Regions from separate parts of the Xanthomonas sp. WHRI 7945 genome, predicted to be linked through region 2. Evidence: predicted binding sites of a transcription regulator. Region 2 holds the regulator's gene; the other holds the start of a gene.

Region 1 (10,079 bases), on a different contig from region 2:
GCCCACAGCGCCATCCTGCGGTCTCTCACGCCGCGGCTCGACCAGTGGTTGGCGCGGGTGAGCGTCACCGTCGCGGTGTCGCCGAGCGGCACCCGGTCGTGCCAGTCGCCGGTCTGGATCCGCGCAGCGGGCGCGTGCTTGCGCAACAGGAGGTCGTTGCCCAGCGGCATCACGAACAGGGGGCGATGCGCCTGGTGCAGCTTGCCCAAGGTGGCGAGGTCGAAATGGTCGTAGTGGTTGTGGCTCAGCAGCACCGCATCGATCGGCGGCAGGTCCGCGAACGCCACGCCTGGCGCCGTGACCCGCTTCGGACCGGCGATTTGCGAGGGACTGGCGCGCTGCGACCACACCGGATCGGTGAGCAGGTTGAGGCCGGCGACCTGGATCAGCACGGTGGCGTGGCCGACCATGGTGATGCGCAGCCGATCGTGCCGCTCGGCGGGAACGGCCGGGCGCACCGGCACGCGGTCGGGCCAGCGGACCGTGCCCATGGCCGCCTTCCAGCGCAGCACGCGTGCCAACGAGTTGTCGACGGTGGGCTGGCCCGGGTTGAAGAAACGCACGCCATCGAAGTGGTCGCTGGCGGGGCCGTCGTAGTAGGGGTTCTTCATCGGACGTGCGATCCGGGCGATGGCGGGCGACGGCGCAGGGTGCGCCGCGGCGATGGGAACGGCGAGCTGCGGTGACGGCTCATCCGGTGACGCCCCTGGGCGCGATGCCTTGCAGCAGCAGGCGCCCGTGCTGGTCGGCCAGCGCGGCGAGGTTCGGGGCGTGCGCGCTGTCGCGGCCGAAGACCTGGTGGAACAGCATCGCCATCAGCATCGGGCCCATGATCGACAGCACGTAGAGCTTCGGGTCGCCGGCCGGGGCGGTGCCGCGCGCCTGGGCCTTCTCGATGAGGCCGGCAACGGTGGACATCACCCGGTCGATGGCTTCGGCGTGCCAGATGCGGGCCAGTTCCGGAAACGCGCGGCTCTCGCCGATGACCATGCGCAGGATCGCCGGCAGGCGCTGGTCGCCCATGCCGTCGGCGGCGCGCGCCAACAACAGGCTGCTCAGTTCGGCAAGTCCGCCGTCGAAGGTGGCGGCGGCTTGCTCGAGCGGCGCAAGGCTGGTCAGCAGCCCGTGCCGCACCACCGCGGCGAACAGGTCCTGCTTGTTGTCGAAGTAAAGGTACAGCGTGCCCTTGGCGATGCCCGCGCGCTTGGCCACGTCCGCCAGCTTGGTCTCGGCGAAGCCGTGCTCGACGAAGGCATCGAGCGCGGCGCTGAGGATCTCTGCGGGGCGGTCTTCCTTGCGGCGTTTCCATTTCGGCGGCGCGTCGGTCATGCGGTCGATGTGCTCAGTGCGGGGCGTATCCGTGCGCCACACGATACCCGTCCAGCGCCGCGAGCGAGGCGTTGGGCGCGGCGCAGGCGACGTAGCCATCGGGCCGCAGCAGATAGGCCGCATCCTGCGCGAAGCCGGCGTGCTGGTGCTCGGGTTGCCATGCGAACACGCGCAGGGCGATATCGTGCGCGTCGCACCAGGCCTGCAGTTCGGGCCGCGCGCTGCCGTAGACGTGCAGCTGCCAGCCGATCTGCGGCAGCGGCGCGTAGTTGTCGGTGTCGTGCGTCTGCACCCACGGCAGGCGATCGCCGCCGGCGACGTCGCCGGCCTTGCCGGCGCTCAACGGGCTGTCGCGATAGTGCAGCATGGTCTGCGAGACGGTGCGGAACATCAGCTCGCTGAGGTTGCGGCTGCGGTAGGCCAGGCTGGCCAGGGCCGGGGCGACGTAGGTCCTGATGAAGCTGGCGACGCCGCCTGCGGCGGTGACCAGGGTGAAGGCGCGGTCGGTGGTGTTGACCAGGGTGCGGGCGAAGGCCTGGCGCTCTGCCGCGTAGCTGTCGAGCACGGCATCGGACGTGCGGCCCTTGAGCACGTCGGCGAGCTTCCAGGAAAGGTTGATGGCATCGAGGATGCCGGTATTCATGCCCTGGCCGCCGACCGGGCTGTGGACATGCGCCGCATCGCCGAGCAGGAACGCGCGGCCATGGCGGAACGTCTCGGCGACGCGGTGGTGCACGCGATAGGTGGAGAACCAGTTGACCCGGTCGATGCTGACGCCGAGGTTGCGGATGGCGTCGTCGCTGACGTCGGCGAAACTCAGCTGCTCGGCGCGTTCGGCACGCGCGTCGCGCACGGTGCCGATGAGCCGGTAGTTCCCCGTCGCGCTGTAGGCCAGCACCAGGATGAAATCGCCGTCGCCCAAGGCGATGTGCGCCTCGTCGGTCGACTGCAGGCCGCTCAGTTCGACATCGGCGACGTAGAACACCTGCCGGTAGGTGCCGCCTTCGAAATCGACGCCGAGCCGATGGCGCACGGTCGAGCGCGCGCCGTCGCAGGCCGCCAGATAGCGCACCTCGGCGGCCTGCTCGCTGCCGTCGGGCAGGCGCAGGCGCGCGGCGACGCGATCGCCGTGGTCGTCGAAGGCGACGAGTTCGGTGTCGCGCTCGACCGCCACGCCCAGCGCCGCGAGCTGCGCGAGCAACAGGCGCTCGTGCTGGTCCTGCGGGTACACCAGCACGAACGGGTAGGGCGACAGGCCCGTGGCCGAATCGCGCAGCGCGATCCGCGCGCGGCGCTTGCCGCGGGCCCAGATGTTCATGGCCGGGGTGCGGTGGCCGGCGGCGACGACGGCCTCGGCGATCCCCACCTGCCGGTAGAGCTCCAGGGTGCGCGCCTGCACCGCCATGGCGCGCGAGGTCTCGCCCGGGCCGGCGCTCTTGTCGATGAGGCGCACCGCGATCCCCTGCCGGGTCAGCCACAACGCCAGCGTGAGCCCGGTGGGGCCCGCGCCCACGATCAGCACCTCGCTCATGCCGTACCTCGTTTATATGACCCGTGGGTCATTTAAATCAGTTCGCGGTCTTGCCGTCAAGCGGCGGGTGCGCACGTTCCCCGGTTTCGGCGGTTCCCTGAGCTGTTCAGCAAGAAACCGGGATGGCGCTCTCAGGTTTGCGCCGTGGGCGCCGTTACCTCTCCAGACAACGCCCCAATCCCTCGTGCATAGCGGAATTGGATGCCGCCGGCCGTCCATCAGCGACAGTCCGGACACTCTTGCCTGGAGTTGCGCTCATGAAGTGGTTCCACGATCTGCCTATCGCCCGCAAGCTGGCGGTGGGGTTCACCCTGACGACGCTGATGACGATCATGCTCGGCACCTTCGCCCTGGTCCGCCTGGGCGGCGCGCATACCGAACTGGCGGCGATGGCCGGCAACGAGATTCCGTCGGTGCAGCACCTGGGCGAAGTGCGCGCGCAGCTCGGCGAGTTCCGCACCTTCGAGCTGTCGCAGCTGACCATGCTGGCCAAGCCCGACAAGGTCGCCGACTACAACAAGCGCATGGACGCCACCACCAAGCTGGTGCGCGAAGAGCTGACCGCCTATGCGGCGCTGCCCGCCGACGACAAGGAGCAGGGGCTGTACCGCAATGTCGAGGCCGACGTGAACGGGTACTTCGGCGCCAATGCCGAGATGCGCGCGGCCATCGCCGCCGGCGATGGCGTGCTGGCGCAGCAGATCTCCGACGACAAGTCGCGGCCGGCGCGGCGCAAGCTGTTCGAGTCGCTCAAGGAACTGGGCGCCTACAGCGCCGAGCAGATGCAGGCGAAGATCGTCAAGGCCGACGCCACGCATCGCGCCAGCGTGATCGCCATCGTCGCCTGCATGCTGCTGCTGTCGCTGATCGCCGCCGCGCTGGCGGTGGTGATCTCGCGCGCGGTCACCGGCCCGTTGGGCAAGGCGGTGCATGCGATCCAGTCGGTGGCGCGCGGCGACCTGTCGGTGAACATCCAGGCCACCAGCGCCGACGAGGCAGGCAAGATGCTGGCCGCGACCCGCGACATGACGGTGATGCTGCGCCGGTTCTCCGGCGAGACCCAGCAGATGGTCGAGATGCACGCCGGCCCGGACATCGGCCACCGCATCCCGGAAGATTTCCCGGGCGTGTACGGCCAACTCGCGGTCGGCATCAACACGGTGATCTTCGAACACCTGGACGCGATCAAGGACGCCATCGCCGTGCTCAACCGGTACGCCGCCGGCGACCTGTCGCAGGATGCGCGGCGCCTGCCCGGCAGCCGCGCGATCCTGCACGAATCGATGGATGCGGCCAAGGCCAGCCTGCTGGCGATCAACACCCAGATCCAGTCGCTGGCGCAGGCCGCGGCGGTCGGCGACTTCAGCCAGCGCGGCGACGCGCTGCGCTTCGATCACGATTTCCGGGTGATGATCGAACACCTCAACACCATGATGCAGGTCGCCGACGGCAACCTGGGCCAGGTCTCGCAGCTGCTGCGGGCGATCGCCAACGGCGACCTGACCGCGCGCATGCACGGCGACTTCCACGGCGTGTTCGCCGGCATGCGCGACGATGCCAACAGCACCGTCGCGCAGCTGACCCAGATCGTCGGACGCATCCAGCAGGCCTCTTCCAGCATCAGCACGGCCGCCGGCGAGATCGCCTCGGGCAACGACGATCTGTCGCGGCGCACCGAGCAGCAGGCCGCCAACCTGGAAGAAACCGCCGCGTCGATGGAGGAGCTCACCTCCACCGTGAAGCAGAACGCCGAACACGCCCGCCAGGCCAACCAACTGGCGATCGGCGCGGCCTCGGTCGCCTCGCAGGGCGGCGAGGTGGTCGGCCGCGTGGTCACCACCATGCACGAGATCGACGCCTCCTCGCGCCGCATCGCCGACATCATCACGGTGATCGACGGCATCGCCTTCCAGACCAACATCCTTGCGTTGAACGCGGCGGTGGAAGCGGCGCGTGCCGGCGAGCAGGGCCGCGGCTTCGCCGTGGTCGCCTCGGAAGTGCGCACCCTGGCGCAGCGCTCGGCCAGCGCCGCCAAGGAGATCAAGGGCCTGATCGACGAGTCGGTCGGCAAGGTCGCGGTGGGCTCGCAACTGGTCAACCAGGCCGGCGACACCATGGGCGAGATCGTCGCCTCGGTGCAGCGCGTGACCGACATCATGGCCGAGATCGCCGCGGCCTCGCAGGAGCAGTCCGCCGGCATCGAACAGGTCAACCAGACCGTCACCCAGATGGACGAGGCCACCCAGCAGAACGCTGCGCTGGTGGAAGAAGCCACCGCGGCGGCGCGCTCGATGGAAGAGCAGACCGGCCACCTCAACGATGCGGTGGCGCTGTTCAAGCTGGACGCGCACGCCGCGGCGCTGGCGCCGGCGGCCGCGCCGCGCGTGGCTGCGGCGGCGCTTCCGGTGCGTGCACCAGCCAAGGCCAAGGCCGCCGCCCCGGCACGCCGCGCACCGGCCCGCGAGCCGATCCGCGAAGCGGTCGCGGCCAACGCCGGCGACTGGCAGGAGTTCTGAAGTCCCGCCAGCATCGACGCCTACGACGAGGCCCCGCTCCGGTGGGGCCTCGTCGTTTGTGCTCGGCGGGATGCTGTTGCGCGTGCCTGCTCAAGACGCTGGCCGAAGGCGTCGTTCCGCCGCTGGAACAGGGACTGCTGCCGGCACGGATCTGCGCAGTTTCCTGCTGCCCCTCGTCGCGACTGAAGTCGCTCCCACAGGGGGCTCGACGAGGCGCGGGTCAGCCGCGTCGCGCGGCCTCGATCGCGGCGATGTCGATCCTGGTCATGCTCATCATCGCCTCGAACGCGCGTTTGGCCACCGCCGGATCCGGGTCGGCGATCGCATCGGTCAGGGCGCGCGGGGTGATCTGCCACGACAGGCCCCATTTGTCCTTGCACCAGCCACAGGCGCTTTCCTGGCCGCCGTTGCCGACGATCGCGTTCCACAGGCGGTCGGTCTCGGCCTGGTCGTCGGTGGCCACCTGGAACGAGAACGCCTCGCTGTGCTTGAACGCCGGGCCGCCGTTGAGGCCCAGGCAGGGAATGCCCAGCACGCTGAACTGGACCGTCAGCACGTCGCCCTGCTTGCCGGAGGGGTAGTCGCCGGGGGCGTGATGCACGGCGTGCACCGCGCTGTCGGGGAACGTCTGCGCATAGAACGTGGCGGCCTCCAGCGCGGTGCCGTCGAACCAGAGGCAAATCGTGTTCTTGCTGATCATCTGGACTCTCCTGGGTAGAAAGAGACAGCGGTGCGCAAGGTGCCAGAACTGAGCAGGTGCATGGCGCGTGTGCAGCAATGGCATGTGCAGTTCGACGCAACGCAATCCGGTGCGCTCGTGTTGCACGGCGGATTCTACGTCGCTGCTGGCGCTGCGGGTCGAGCCGGAACGCGTGCGCGCGTCGCGGTCGGCGCACGCGGCTGGGCCTGGCGAGCGCCGATGCGGAGCCGGGCTAGCGGGCTCTTCACCTGCGATGTGGTGTCGTTGGACATCGCACAACCACGGAGCTTTGCATGGACACCACGCTGATGCCATGGGTCGCCGGACTGTTCATTTTGTTCGTCGGCGCGGCCTTCTACCTGATCACCCGGGCCAAGAACAATCGCAACCGCCCGGCCAAGGACGCGGCCGCGACCAAGGCCGGCGACGATGCCTCGTTGAGGAAGTAACCTGCGCGACGCGGCGGCGAATCGGCCATGCCGTGGGCGCCGGGCTGTGCGACGTGCGTGTTGCGATCGGACCCGAGCGCGCAGCGCTCACGATGCGTTGCGGGCGCCGCGCCGGATCGTCGCTCGCAGCGACGCGCCTGTGTCGCCTGCCTGCTGCGCCGTCCGTGGCTCGGCGTCGGTCACGAGAAAATATCCGCCACATAGCGGCCGTGTTCGCGCTCGATCCGGTCGGCCCAGGCGTTGGCCTCCTCGGCGCTGACGTCCATGCTCTCGCGATAGATCCGCACGAAGGTATCGCGTACCGCCGGTGCCATGCGTTCGCCGTCGCCGCAGACGAAGACGGTGGCGCCTTGCCGGAACAACGCGGACACCTGCGCGCGGTCCTGCCACAGGCGGTGCTGGACATAGGCCACGCCGTCCTGCGGCGCTTGCGAGAAGGCCGGGCGCACATCGACCACGCCCATGTCGCGCCAGCGCTGCAATTCCTCCCTGTATAGATAGTCGACGTCGGGATGGTCGATGCCGAAGAACAGCAACGCCTCGCCGACGTCGCGGCCGCCCGCTTTCTGGATCGCGCGCTCCTGCAGGAAGCCATGGAACGGCGCGATGCCGCTGCCGGCGCAGACCAGGATGACCGGTGTGGCCGGATCCTCCGGCGGGTGGAAGCTGGCCTGCGACGGCCGCACCGCGACCGAGACCGGCGCGCCTTCGCCCAGGCCGGCCAGGTAGCTGGAAGCCACGCCGCGACGGCGCCCGATCCCGGACAGTGCCGGCGCGTCGAGCACGGCCACGGTCAGCGAACACTGCGCAGGGTCGCGCAGCGGCGAGGAAGAAATGGAATATTGGCGCGCGCGCAACGCGGGCAGCGCGTCGAGGAAGGCGCCCAGCGACAGCTCGCAGGCCGGGAAGCGTTCCAGCAGATCGAGCAGGCTGGTCTTCTTGGCGAGGACCTCGTCGGCGTAGGCCGGCTCGGCGGCCAGTGCCTGCAGCGCGTCGCGATCGGGCGGGCAGCGCGTGGTGGCGGCCAGTTGCGCCACCTGCGCGCGGGTCGCCGGTTGCGCCAGTTCCACGTAGTCGGTGAGCACCTCGGCCAGCGCCACCGGATAGCCGCTGGGCAGGGCGGATGCGGCGCCGGGCCGCTTGCCGATGAGCACCTGGGTATCGCTGGCCAGGCCGAAGCGCCGCAGCACGCGCTCGACCTGCGCGGCGGGGTTGCGCGGCAGCACCGCGAGATAGTCGCCGGTGCGGTAGCGCATGCCCTCGGGCAGGGCGATCTCGATGTGGCGCTTGGAGCGCGCGAACGGCGCGGCCATGTCGACCAGTTCGCGGTTCTCGACGATGCGGCCCTGGTCGAGCTCGGTGAGCCGCAACGCGCCCAGGCGCGCGGAGGGAACGATGTCCACCTGCAGCGCGTGCGCGGTCTGCGCCGTGGTCGCCTTCCCCAGCGCCTGGCCGAGGTCGGGCCACAATCCGGCGTACCAGGCGTCGAAACCGCCGAAGAAATCGCCGCCGGCATCGGTTTCGCCGCGGGGCTTGAAGCGCGCGGCGCCGGCCGCTTCGAATGCGGCATCGACCCGCTTCGGAATCGCCTGGTAGGTGCGCGCCCACTGCCGGTTGCCGCACCCGAACACGGTGTAGCGCACGCCGGCCAGTTCGCCGGCGGGCAGCGTCTCGATCCAGTCCACGAAGCGGCGCGCGTTGTCCGGCGGCTGGCCTTCGTAGGAGGAGGCGACCACCACCACTGCGCCATCGCTGGGCAGGCGCGCGGCGTAGTCGTCCAGGGCCGCCACGATCGGCGCATAGCCCTGCGCCACCGCATCGCCGCCGATGCGCTGCGCGAACGCTTCGCACGAGCCGGAATTGCCGCCGTACAGCACCAGCAGCGGGGTGCCCGGCGAAGTGCCGTCGGCTGCCGGCGTCGCCGCCGGCGCCAGGGGTTTCTGCGGCGCGGACGGCACCGCGCTGCGGCGGCGCAGGGCGACGGCGTCGCGCCGGCGCGCGCGGATGCGGAAACCGTCCGGCTTCAAGGTCAGCGTTTCCGCCACCTCGAGCTGATAGTTCGGATCGACCTGGTCCAGGTCGAAACGCTGCAGGATCATGCTCAGCACCAGCTGCGCTTCCTGCATCGCGAAGCCGCGCCCGATGCAGGCGCGCGCGCCGTTGCCGAACGGTTTCCAGGCATTGGGCGGGAGCCGCTCGGCCGCCTCGGGCGCGAAGCGCTCCGGCCGGAACGCTTCCGGGTCCTCCCATACGGCCGGGTCGCGGTGCAGGCCGGGAATCAGCACGAGCAGGGTGTCCTGCGGCGCAATCGCATAGCGGCCGGCCAGTGTGGTCGCTTCGCGCGCCGCGACCGCGAACGCCGGCGCGGTGGGCCACAGCCGCAGGGTTTCCTGCAGGATCTGCTCGATGTAGCGCAGCTTGGCCAGGTCCTCGACCTGCGGCGGCTGCGTGCCCAGTGCGGTGTCCACCGCCTGGCGCGCGCGCGCCAGCGCCGCCGGATGGCGCAGCAGCAGATACAGCGCGAACGACAGCAGGCCGCTGGTCGTCTCGTGGCCGGCGATCAGGAAGGTCACCAGCTGATAGCGGATGTTCTCGTCCGACAGCGCTTCGCCGCTCGCCTGGTCGCGTCCGTACAGCATCAGGTTGAGCAGGTCGTCGCGCGAGGCCGCGTCCGGGTCGGCCCTGCGCTCGGCGATCAAGGTATCGGCGACGCTGCGGATCATCGCCAGGTCGGCTTCGTAACGGCGCCGGCCGGGCGCCAGCAGGCGATTGGCGAGGTCGGGGCGGCGCGCGCGCGCTCCGGCCTCGGCCAACGCGCCCACCATCGCCGCGACGAAGGGGTGCATCTCGTTCTGGTAGAAGCTGTTGAAGCGGTAGTCGAAGGCGCACAGCGCGATCGTGTCCAGGGTCAGCCGGGTCATGTTGTCGGCCACGTCGATCGCCGCGTCCGGGCCGAACCGCTCCCAGCGCTGCAGCATCTGTTCGGCGATGTCCTCCATGCGCCCGAACATCGCGCGCACGCCGATCGGGCCGAACGCCGGCATCAGCAGCCGGTGCGCCTTGGCCCAGTTGGGTTCGTCGTTGTAGGCGGTGAACAGGCCGTCGCCGCCGAGGTCGCGCAGCGCTTCGAGCGGGCGGTGCAACTTCTTCTCGAAGCGGGTCTCGTCGCAGACCTCGTCCACCAGGTGCTGCCCGCTCAGCACGGTCAGCGACAGCGGACCGCTGTTCAGGCGGAAGATCGGGCCGTGCACCTTGGCCAGGCGCATCAGGCTCTGCACGGGGGCATCGCCATCGAGGTGGTGGAAATTGCCGAGCAGCGGCAGCGAACGCGGTTGCGGGATTGCGTCGGTCATGGGGTGCCTTCCTGTGGGGAGCGCAGCGTGGCGAGCGGCGGGGCGCCGGCATCGCTGTGCGGGGGATGCAGCAGGATGGCGAGGACGGTCTCGACCAGCCGCGTCCGCGCCGTGGCGGCGCCGATTTCCGGGGCCAGCCGCGCCAGCAGCTGCGGGAACTCCGGCGGCTGGCTCAGCATGCTGTTCAACAGCACGAAGAAC
Region 2 (10,079 bases):
CCACCTATACGCTGCTGTCGATCGGCGACGGCCTGGTCGCGCAGCTGCCGGCGCTGCTGGTGTCCTCGGCGGTGGCGATGCTGGTCACCCGCGCCTCGCGCTCGCAGGACATGGGCGCCTCGATGATGGGCCAGGTGTTCGGCCAGCACAAAGCGCTGGCGGTGGCCGCGGCGATCATGGGACTGGTCGGCCTGGTCCCGGGCATGCCCAACGTCGCTTTCTTGACGCTGGCGCTGATCCTGGGCCTGCTGGCCTGGAAGATGTGGAAGCGCAGCCTGCTGCCGGAAGAGGCTACGCCCGATCCGGTGCAGCAGGCGGCCAGCGCCGGCGCGCAGGCCAATGCCGAACTGGGCTGGGACGAACTGCGCCCGATCGATCCGCTGGGCCTGGAGGTCGGCTACCGGCTGATCCCGCTGGTGGACAAGGCCCAGGGCGGCGAATTGATGGCGCGGATCAAGGGCGTGCGGCGCAAGCTGACCCAGGACATCGGCTTCCTGATACCGCCGGTGCACATCCGCGACAACCTGGAACTGCCGGCCAACGCCTACCGCCTGCTGGTGCACGGGGTGCCGGTGGCCACCGCCGACATCCATCCGGACCGCGAACTGGCGCTGGACCCGGGCGGCGCGCTGGGCAAGATCGACGGCATCGCCGGCAAGGACCCCGCCTTCGGCCTGGACGCCATCTGGATCCAGCCGCACCAGCGCGCCCAGGCCGAGACCATGGGCTACACCGTGGTCGACCCGGCCACGGTGATCGCCACCCACCTGTCGCACCTGATCCGCGAACACGCCCCGGAACTGCTCGGCCACGAGGAAGTGCAGCAATTGCTGGCCACCCTGGCCAAGAGCGCGCCGAAGCTGGTCGAGGACCTCACCCCCAAGGCGCTGCCGCTGTCGGTGGTGGTGCGCGTGCTGCAGAACCTGCTGATCGAGAAGATCCCGGTGCGGCAGCTGCGCAAGATCGTCGAGGCGCTGGTCGAGCAGGCCCCGCAAAGTCAGGAACCCGGCGTGCTCACCGCCGCGGTGCGCAATGCGCTGGGCCGGTTCATCGTCCAGGAAATCGCCGGCATGTCCGCCGAACTGCCGGTGTTCACCCTGGCCCCGCAATTGGAACGTGTCTTGCAAGACTCTACCCAAGGCAACGGTGCCGCGCTGGAACCCGGCCTGGCCGAGCGACTGCACCAGAGCCTGGCCGAATGCGTCAGCAAGCAGGAAGCGCGCAACGAACCGGCCGTGGTGCTGGTCCCGGCGCAAGTCCGCGCCGCGCTGGCCCGCCTGGTCCGCCACAGCGTCCCCTCGCTGTCGGTGCTGTCCTACAGCGAAGTACCGGAAGACAAGCGGCTGAAGTTGGTGGGAACGATTAGTTGAAGCGGGGACCCGGGACCGGGACCAGGGACCCGGACAAGCGAAGAGCGACACAGCGGTACCGACGCAACGATTGGATGGTTAGGCACTCATGAATTTGGCAGCACATAGGCAATCGCTGGGCACCGGGACATCGGCTTTTGCCGGGTCCCTGGTCCCCGGTCCCCGGTCCCGGAGAACTCACGCATGAAAATCAAACGCTTCGTAGCCCCCGACATGCGCACCGCGTTCCGCATGGTGCGCGACGAGCACGGCCCGGATGCGGTGATCCTGTCCAACCGTCGCACCGACGAGGGCATCGAGATCGTCGCCGCCAGCAACTACGACGAGGCGCTGGTGCAGCAGGCGCTGGACGCGGTGCGGCCGGACGAGACGGCGCGGCTGCCGGTGTCGGCCGCCAACCCGGCGCCGCGTGCGGCCAAGGCCGGCGCCGCGGGCAACTCGGCGATGGCGATGATGGCCGCGATCAGCGACCGCCGCGCGCCAGCCGCAAACGCGACGGCGGCGCAGGCCGCCCCGGCGCGGCCGCTGACCCAGCCGGCCGCGATCGCCGCCTCGGCGATGCCGGCCGGCGCGGCGACCGCGCCGAGCCGACCCGCCGCCGCACCGCGTGCCCCGGCCCCGGCCCCGGCCGCGGCCCAGGCGCCTGCCGAATTCCGCATTCCCGAGGACGTGTTCCGCAACGCGCCGATCAGCGTGCCGATGCCGAGCCCGTTCGCCGCCCCGGCCGCCGCTGCCGAAGCGGCCGCCAGCGCCGCGGCGGTGCCGAGCTGGCTCGAAAACATCGCCGCGGTGTCGCTGACCCCGGCGGCGCCGGTCGCAGCGGCCGCCGCGTCGGCCGCGGCCACCACCGCGCCGGCAGCGGCAGCCGCCAGCGCCGGGATCCCGGCGCCGGCCACGCTGACGCCGGTGCCGAGCTTCCCGGCCGTGCAGAACGACGAACAATTGACTCAGCTGCGCGACGAACTGGCGCTGATGCGGCAGATGATCGAGCGCGAGATGAACCGGCTCACCGACGAACGCCTGCGCGGCTCGCCGGTACGCGCCCAGGCGCTGGAGCTGATGGACGACTACGGCTTCGACAGCGGCCTGACCCGCGACGTGGTCATGCAGATCCCCGCCGACCTGGAGCTGCACCGCGGCCGCGGGCTGATGCTGGGGCTGCTGTCCAAGCGCCTGCCGATCGCCCCGCTGGACCCGATCGAGGAAGGCGGCGTGATCGCCCTGATCGGCCCCACCGGCGCCGGCAAGACCACCACCATCGCCAAGCTGGCCTCGCGCTTCCTGGAACGCCACGCCGCCCGCGACGTGGCCCTGGTCACCACCGACACCATCCGCGTCGGCGGCCGCGAACAGCTGCACAGCTACGGCCGCCAGCTCGGCATCGCCGTGCACGAGGCCGACAGCGACGCCGCCCTGCAGCAGCTGCTGGAGCGCCTGCGCGACTACAAGCTGGTGCTGATCGACACCGCCGGCATGGGCCAGCGCGACCGCGCGCTGGTCGCGCAGCTGCACTGGCTGCGCGCGTCGCGAGTGGTCCGGTCCTTGCTAGTACTCCCTGCCAACGCGCATTTCTCCGACCTGGACGAGGTGGTGCGCCGGTTCGCCGGCGCCGATCCGCAGGGGGTGATCTTGACCAAGCTGGATGAAACCGGGCGTTTTGGCAGTGCTCTGTCGGTGGTCGCGGACCACCGGCTTCCCATCACCTGGGTGACCGATGGTCAACGCGTGCCGGACGACCTGCACCGCGCCAACGCCGCCAGCCTGGTATTGCGCCTTGAAGATTTGCGGCGCGCTGCCGATAAGCCCTGTACTCCGGAGCAGAACCATGCCGTCGCGTGATTACGCCAATCTGACCAATGCCTTCCCCCTGTCGGCCACCCGCAGCGAACCGCTCGGCCCGGTGCGTACCATCGCCGTGACCGGCGGCAAGGGCGGCGTCGGCAAGACCAACATCTCGGTCAACCTGTCGATGGCGCTGGCCGACATGGGCAAGCGCACCCTGCTGCTGGACGCCGACCTGGGCCTGGCCAACGTCGACGTGGTGCTCGGGCTGACCCCCAAGTTCACCCTTGGCGACCTGGTGGCCGGCCGCTGCACGCTGGAAGAGGTGATCATCGACATGCCCAACGGCCTGATGGTGGTGCCCGCCGCCTCCGGCCGCCGGCACATGGCCGAGCTGCCGCCGGCCCAGCACGTCGGCCTGGTCAATGTGTTCTCCGAGCTGCAGCGCGAGCTGGACGTGATGGTCATCGACACCGCCGCCGGCATCACCGACAGCGTGCTGACCTTCTGCCAGGCCGCGCAGGACGCGGTGGTGGTGGTCTGCGACGAGCCGGCCTCGATCACCGACGCCTACGCGCTGATCAAGGTGCTGTCGCGCGAACGCGGCGTGGACCGGGTGCAGATCGTCGCCAACATGGTCCGCGACCTCAACGAAGGCCGCCTGCTGTACGACAAGCTGAGCCGGGTCTGCGAGAAGTTCCTCGGCGACGTGTCGCTGAACTACCTGGGCTGCGTGCCGCAGGACGACTGGCTGCGCCTGGCGGTGCAGCGCCAGCAACCGGTGGTCAAGGCCTACCCGTCCAGCCCGTCGGCGCAGGCGATCGCCGAGATCGCCCGGCGCACCGCGCGCTGGCAGGCACCGACCGCGCCGCGCGGCAACGTCGAGTTCTTCGTCGAACGGATCATCCAGCGGGGGGTCGCCGCATGAACGTCGCCGCCCAATACCGCGCCGTGCAGCGCAACAGCTCCAACGACTACATCGCCCAGCATTCTGACCTGGTGCGGCGCATCGCCCACCACCTGGCCGCGCGGCTGCCGGCCAGCGTCGAGATCGACGACCTGATCCAGGCCGGCATGATCGGCCTGATCGAGGCCTCGCGCAGCTACGATGCCGACCAGGGCGCCTCGTTCGAGACCTACGCCTCGATCCGCATCCGCGGCTCGATGATCGACGAGATCCGCCGCGGCGACTGGGTGCCGCGCTCGGTGCACCGCCGCGCCCGCGACGCCGCCTCGGCGATCCGCAAGATCGAGCAGAGCACCGGCCGCGCCGCCGCCGCCAACGAAGTGGCCGCAGCGATGGACATGCCGCTTCCCGAATACCTGCGCTTGATGGAAGATGCCGCGCGCGGCCAGGTGCTGAGCCTGGAATCGCGGGTCGAGGACCACGGCGAGCTGGACACCATCGCCAAGGGCGGGCCCAATCCGCAGCAGATGCTGGAACGCAGCGAATTCGGCCGCGAGCTGGGCAAGGCGATCGCGCAGTTGCCCGAACGCGAGCAGCTGGTGCTGTCGCTGTACTACGAACAGGAATTGAACCTGAAGGAAATCGGCGCGGTGCTCGGTGTCAGCGAGTCGCGCGTCTGCCAGATCCACGGCCAGGCCACGGTACGGTTGCGCGGGCGCTTGAAAGCGTTCGAAGCGGCCGACGCCGGCCTGGAAGACGAAGAATAAGACCCAAGGAGTTAGCGGTGAACAAGAACATGCGGATTTTGATCGTGGACGATTTCTCGACGATGCGGCGCATCGTCAAGAACCTGCTCGGCGATCTCGGCTTCACCAACACTGCAGAGGCCGAAGACGGCAACAGTGCCTTGGCTGCACTGCGCTCGGCACCGTTCGAGTTCGTGGTCACCGACTGGAACATGCCCGGCATGACCGGCATCGACCTGCTGCGCAACATCCGCGCCGACGACAAGCTCAAGCACCTGCCGGTGCTGATGGTGACCGCCGAGGCCAAGCGCGAGCAGATCATCGAGGCGGCGCAGTGCGGCGTGAACGGCTACATCATCAAGCCGTTCACCGCGCAGACCCTGCAGGAAAAGCTGGGCAAGATCTTCGAGCGCCTGGGAGCGACCGCCTGATGGAAGCCACCGCCGAACGCAGCGCCCTGATCGAACGCCTGCAAGGTGCGCTGGACGCACTGGAAAAAGGCGACGAAGCCGGATGGCGCAAGGAAATCGACACGCTCGCCGCCTGGCGCACGCGGCCGATGATGCAGGGCCTGAGCAGGCTGGCGCGCGACCTGGGCCAGGCGCTCGGCGAACTGCCGACCGTGCCCACCGAGGCCGGCGAGCTGGACGATGCCTGCTCGCGCCTGGACCACGTGGTGGCGATGACCGAAGAGGCCAGCCACCGCACCCTGGACCTGGCCGAGGAATGCCGCGCACTGGCCGAACAGCTGCGCGCCGGCGGGCTGACCGGCGACCAGGGCGAGATCCTCGACAAGATCCGCCACAACCTCACCGAGATGGCCCTGGCGCAGAGCTTCCAGGACCTGACCGGGCAGATCATCCGCCGCGTCGCGACCATCGTGCGCCGCGTCCACGAAGGCTTCGGCGCGCTCGGCCTGCCGCCGAAGGAAGACAAGAAACCCGACGGCAGCCTGGCCGGCCCCGCACTGGCCGGACTGGACCGTCACGGCGTGTCGCAGAACGACGCCGACGACCTGCTGTCCGGACTGGGATTGTAATTTTATGAGCGCCGTACCCGACGACATCGCTGCCGACTTCATCATCGAAGCCCAGGAAATCCTGGACCGGCTCGGCGAGCAGCTGGTGTCGCTGGAGCAGGCGCCCGAGGACAGCGACCAGCTCAACGCGGTGTTCCGCGGCTTCCACACGCTCAAGGGCGGCGCCGGCTTCCTGGCGATCAACGCCATGGTCGAGCTGTGCCACGCCGCCGAGGACACCCTGGGCCAGGCCCGCGCCGGCCAGGCCACACTGCAGGCGCGGCACTTCGACGCCGCGCAGCAGTCGCTGGACTACCTGCAATCGATGCTCGACGCGTTCGGCAGCGGCAACGAACCGCCGCGCGCGCCGCAGCAGCTGATCGCGCAGTTCGCGACCAGCGGCGAAGAGACCGCCGCACCCAGCGCCAAGGCCGCTGCGGTCGCCGCGCCGGCAGCGGCCGCGGGCGGCAACAGCGAGATGATCGACGACGACGAATTCGAAGCGTTGCTCGACCAGTTGCACGGCGGTGCCGCACCGGCCGCGCTGCCGGTACCGGCCGCCGCGCCGCGGCCGGCACCCAGCGCCAAGCCCGCCGGCGCGCCGGCCAAGGCCGCCGAACCCGAACACACCGTGCGCGTGGACACCAAGCGCCTGGACGCGATCGTCAACCTGATCGGCGAACTGGTGCTGTCGCGCAACCGGCTCAAGACCCTGCGCGTGCGCCTGCGCGACGAGGAACTGGACCGCGCGGTCAGCAGCCTGGACATCGCCACCGCGCGCCTGCAGTCGGCGGTGATGCGCACCCGCATGCAGCCGGTCGGCAAGGTGTTCTCGCGCTTCCCGAAGGTGGCGCGCGACGTCGCCCGCTCCCTCAACAAGGAAGTGGACCTGGAACTGATCGGCGCCGAAACCGAACTGGACCGCAACCTGGTCGAGGCGCTGGCCGATCCGCTGGTGCACCTGGTGCGCAACGCGATCGACCACGGCATCGAGACCCCGGCGCTGCGCGAGGCCACCGGCAAGCCGCGCGGCGGCCACGTGCGCCTGTCGGCGCAGCAGGAAGGCGACTACGTCAGCATCGAGGTACAGGACGACGGTGCCGGCATCGACCCCGAACGCCTGCGCCAGAAGGCGCGCGAGAAGGGCCTGATCGATCCGGAAGCCGCCGCGCGGCTGACCACCGAGGAATGCCTGCACCTGGTGTTCCTGCCCGGCTTCTCGACCAAATCCGAAGTCACCGACATCTCCGGCCGCGGCGTCGGCATGGACGTGGTGCAGTCGCGCATCCGCGAACTCAGCGGGCAGATCCAGATCCAGTCCGAACTGGGCCGCGGCAGCCGCTTCCTGATCCGCGTGCCGCTGACCCTGGCGATCCTGCCGACCCTGCTGGTGCAGGCCGGCGACACCGTCTATGCGCTGCCGCTGGCGCGCGTGGTGGAAGTGCTGCACGCGCCGAGCCGCTCGCTGGGCTGGTTCGACGGCCGCGCCGTGCTCGACCGGCAATCGCACACCCTGCCGCTGGTCGACCTGCGCCAATGGCTGAACATCGAGGCACCGCAATTGCCGCTGCTCACCGTGGTGGTGCTGCAGGCCGGCGAATCGCGCATGGGCCTGGTCGTGGACCAGGTCCGCGGCCGCGAGGAAGTGGTGATCAAACCGCTGCCGCGCGCCCTGCGCGGCCTGCCCGGCTACGCCGGCGCGACCCTGATCGGCGACGGCCGGCTGGCGCTGATCCTGGATGTGGACGGGTTGAAGAGCTGAGGACTCGGGACTCGGGACTCGGGACTCGGGACTCGGGACTCGGGATGATGTCCCGGGCCAAATCGCTGTTAAGCGATTTGATGAAAAAAGTGCCGATTTTTTTTGAAGAAAAAGCGGCTTTTTTTTAACCCAGCCGCTTTTCTGTAGGAGGGGCTTCAGCCCCGACGCCGTACCGATAACGCCTCGGGGCTGAAGCCCCTCCCACAGAAAAGCAAAAACGCAGCGCACTCGCGACCACCCTCCGAGTCCCGGGTCCCCAGTCCCGAGTCCCGAGCTCCACCATCAAGTCCCTCCCCCATCTGCCGATAGATCCTGCATGGACAAACTCAGTCTCATCGGTCTGCTGTTGGCGATCGCCTCGCTGGTCGGCGGCAGCATCCTCAAGGGCGCCGGCATTTCGGCGCTGTGGTCGCCGGCCGCGTTCGTGATCGTGATCGTCGGCACCGTCGCCGCGATCCTGGTGCACACGCCGCCGGCGGTGTTCCGGCGCGCGTTCCAGATCGCCAAGTGGATCCTGCATCCGCCGGCCAGCGATCGGCAGCAGCTGCTGCAGCAGATCGTGGAGTGGAGCAACATCGCCCGCCGCCAGGGCCTGCTCGGCCTGGAGAACCAGGTCCAGCACCAGCAAGACCCGTTCGTGCGCAAGGGCCTGCAGATGCTGGTCGACGGCGTGGAACCGGAATCGATCCGGCACATGCTGGAGATCGACCTCGACGGCCAGGAACACTGCGACCTGGCCGCGGCCAAGGTGTTCGAAGGCATGGGCATCTACGCGCCGACGTTGGGCATCATCGGCGCGGTGCTGGGCCTGATCGCGGTGATGAAGAACCTGGCCGACCCGAGCAAGCTCGGCCACGGCATCGCCGCCGCGTTCACCGCCACCATCTACGGCATCGCCTCGGCCAACCTGCTGTTCCTGCCGATGGCCAGCAAGCTCAAGAGCGTGATCAAGCACAGCAGCGGCGAGCGCGAAATGATCATCGAAGGGCTCATCGCCATCGCCCAGGGCGAGAACCCGCGCAACATCGAATCGAAGCTGGCCGGCTTCTTGCATTGACCCGACCACTATGGCCCGCAAGCGTCAGCACGAAGATCACGTCAACCATGAGGCATGGGCCATCCCCTATGCCGATCTGATGACGTTGCTGCTCGCCTTCTTCGTGGTGATGTACGCGCTGTCCACGGTCAACGAGGCCAAGTACCGGGTCATGGCCGACGCGATGAGCACCGCCTTCGGCGGCGCGCCGCGGACGATGAGCCCGGTGCAGGTCGGCGAGCGCCTGATGCAGGGCCAGGGCGGCGCGCGTCCGACCCCGATCAAGTCCAGCCCGGCGCTGTCCCTGCCCGACCCGAACCGGCTGCCGTCGGCCTCGCCGCTGCGCGCGGCCGACGCGCTGCGCAACGAAGAACAACTGCGGCGCGCGCAGCGCCAGCTCGACGGCATCGCCGCCCGGCTCGGCGCCGCCCTGGCGCCGCTGATCGACAAGAAGCTGATCAGCGTGCGCCATGCCGGGCTGTGGATCGAAGTGGAGATCAACAGCGACATCCTGTTCGGCTCCGGCTCCGCGTCGCTGGACCAGAGCGCTCGCGCCACCCTGACGCAACTGGCGCAGGTGCTGGTGCCGGTGCCCAACGGCGTGCGCGTGGAGGGCTATACCGACAACAGCCCGATCGCCACCCTGCAGTTCCCGTCCAACTGGGAGCTGTCGGCGGCGCGCGCGGCCAGCGTGGTGCATCTGTTCGCCGACCAGGGCCTGCAGCCGTCGCGGCTGTCGATGATCGGCTACGGCGAGTTCCGCCCGCTCGCCGACAACGACAGCCAGGCCGGCCGCAACGCCAACCGCCGCGTGGTGCTGGTGATCCTGGCCGATGCCGGCGGCGCCGAGGCCGACAGCCTCGACGCCGGCCGCGGCACCGCGCCCGTCGCCGCGGCGGCCGGTACTCCGTCGCCGCAAGACCGATTCAGCAGTGCCGGCACCGCGCCGGCGTCCCCGATCCAACCCGCCGCGGCGGCTGCCGGCGCTGCCGGCGGGCCCCGCGCCGTACCTGCCGCAATTGAAGGAGTGAACTGATGCGCATCTGGGCGATTGCCAACCAGAAGGGTGGCGTGGGCAAGACCACGACCACGCTGGCGCTGGGCCGCGGCCTGGCCATGCTCGGCCACCGGGTGCTGATGCTGGATCTCGATCCGCACGCCTCGCTGACCCGCGCCTTCGACGTGCCGCAGGACCCGCCGCCGAGCGGCGTGCTCGACCTGTTCGCGACCCCGCCGGGCGACCTGGCGTCGCTGGCCCACAACAGCCCCATCGACCGCCTCAGCTACGTCTGCGGACAGACCGCGCTGGCCACGCTGGAGCGGCGCAGCGCCAACCAGCCCGGACTCGGCCTGGCGCTGCAACAGGCCATGGCCCGCCACGTCGGCCAGCACGACTACATCCTGCTCGACTGCCCGCCGACCCTGGGCCTGCTGATGATCAACGCGCTGGCCGCGGCC

The links. Region 2 encodes FliA, which starts transcription of late flagellar genes. Its sites were predicted from a motif close to TAAAGTTTNNCNNNCNNNGGCCGATAA; they were not measured.
Region 1: VDQ83_RS00090 (methyl-accepting chemotaxis protein) is a predicted target of FliA. The motif match lies at 2,992-3,018, and genes of this name have one in related genera.

The regions. Positions count from the first base shown of each region.
Region 1 covers NZ_JAYIQP010000001.1:27,108-37,186, reverse strand. The annotation lists gene VDQ83_RS00105 (MBL fold metallo-hydrolase) at 1-611, opposite strand, end outside; gene VDQ83_RS00100 (TetR/AcrR family transcriptional regulator) at 691-1,329, opposite strand; gene VDQ83_RS00095 (FAD-dependent oxidoreductase) at 1,343-2,860, opposite strand; gene VDQ83_RS00090 (methyl-accepting chemotaxis protein) at 3,118-5,376, shown strand; gene VDQ83_RS00085 (VOC family protein) at 5,597-6,076, opposite strand; gene VDQ83_RS00080 (hypothetical protein) at 6,370-6,525, shown strand; gene VDQ83_RS00075 (bifunctional cytochrome P450/NADPH--P450 reductase) at 6,705-9,878, opposite strand; gene VDQ83_RS00070 (TetR/AcrR family transcriptional regulator) at 9,875-10,079, opposite strand, start outside.
Region 2 covers NZ_JAYIQP010000002.1:84,278-94,356, reverse strand. The annotation lists gene flhA (flagellar biosynthesis protein FlhA) at 1-1,370, shown strand, start outside; gene flhF (flagellar biosynthesis protein FlhF) at 1,554-3,209, shown strand; gene VDQ83_RS02305 (MinD/ParA family ATP-binding protein) at 3,196-4,080, shown strand; gene VDQ83_RS02300 (RNA polymerase sigma factor FliA) at 4,077-4,826, shown strand; gene cheY (chemotaxis response regulator CheY) at 4,844-5,236, shown strand; gene VDQ83_RS02290 (protein phosphatase CheZ) at 5,236-5,844, shown strand; gene VDQ83_RS02285 (chemotaxis protein CheA) at 5,849-7,585, shown strand; gene VDQ83_RS02280 (flagellar motor protein) at 7,902-8,642, shown strand; gene motD (flagellar motor protein MotD) at 8,653-9,657, shown strand; gene VDQ83_RS02270 (ParA family protein) at 9,657-10,079, shown strand, end outside.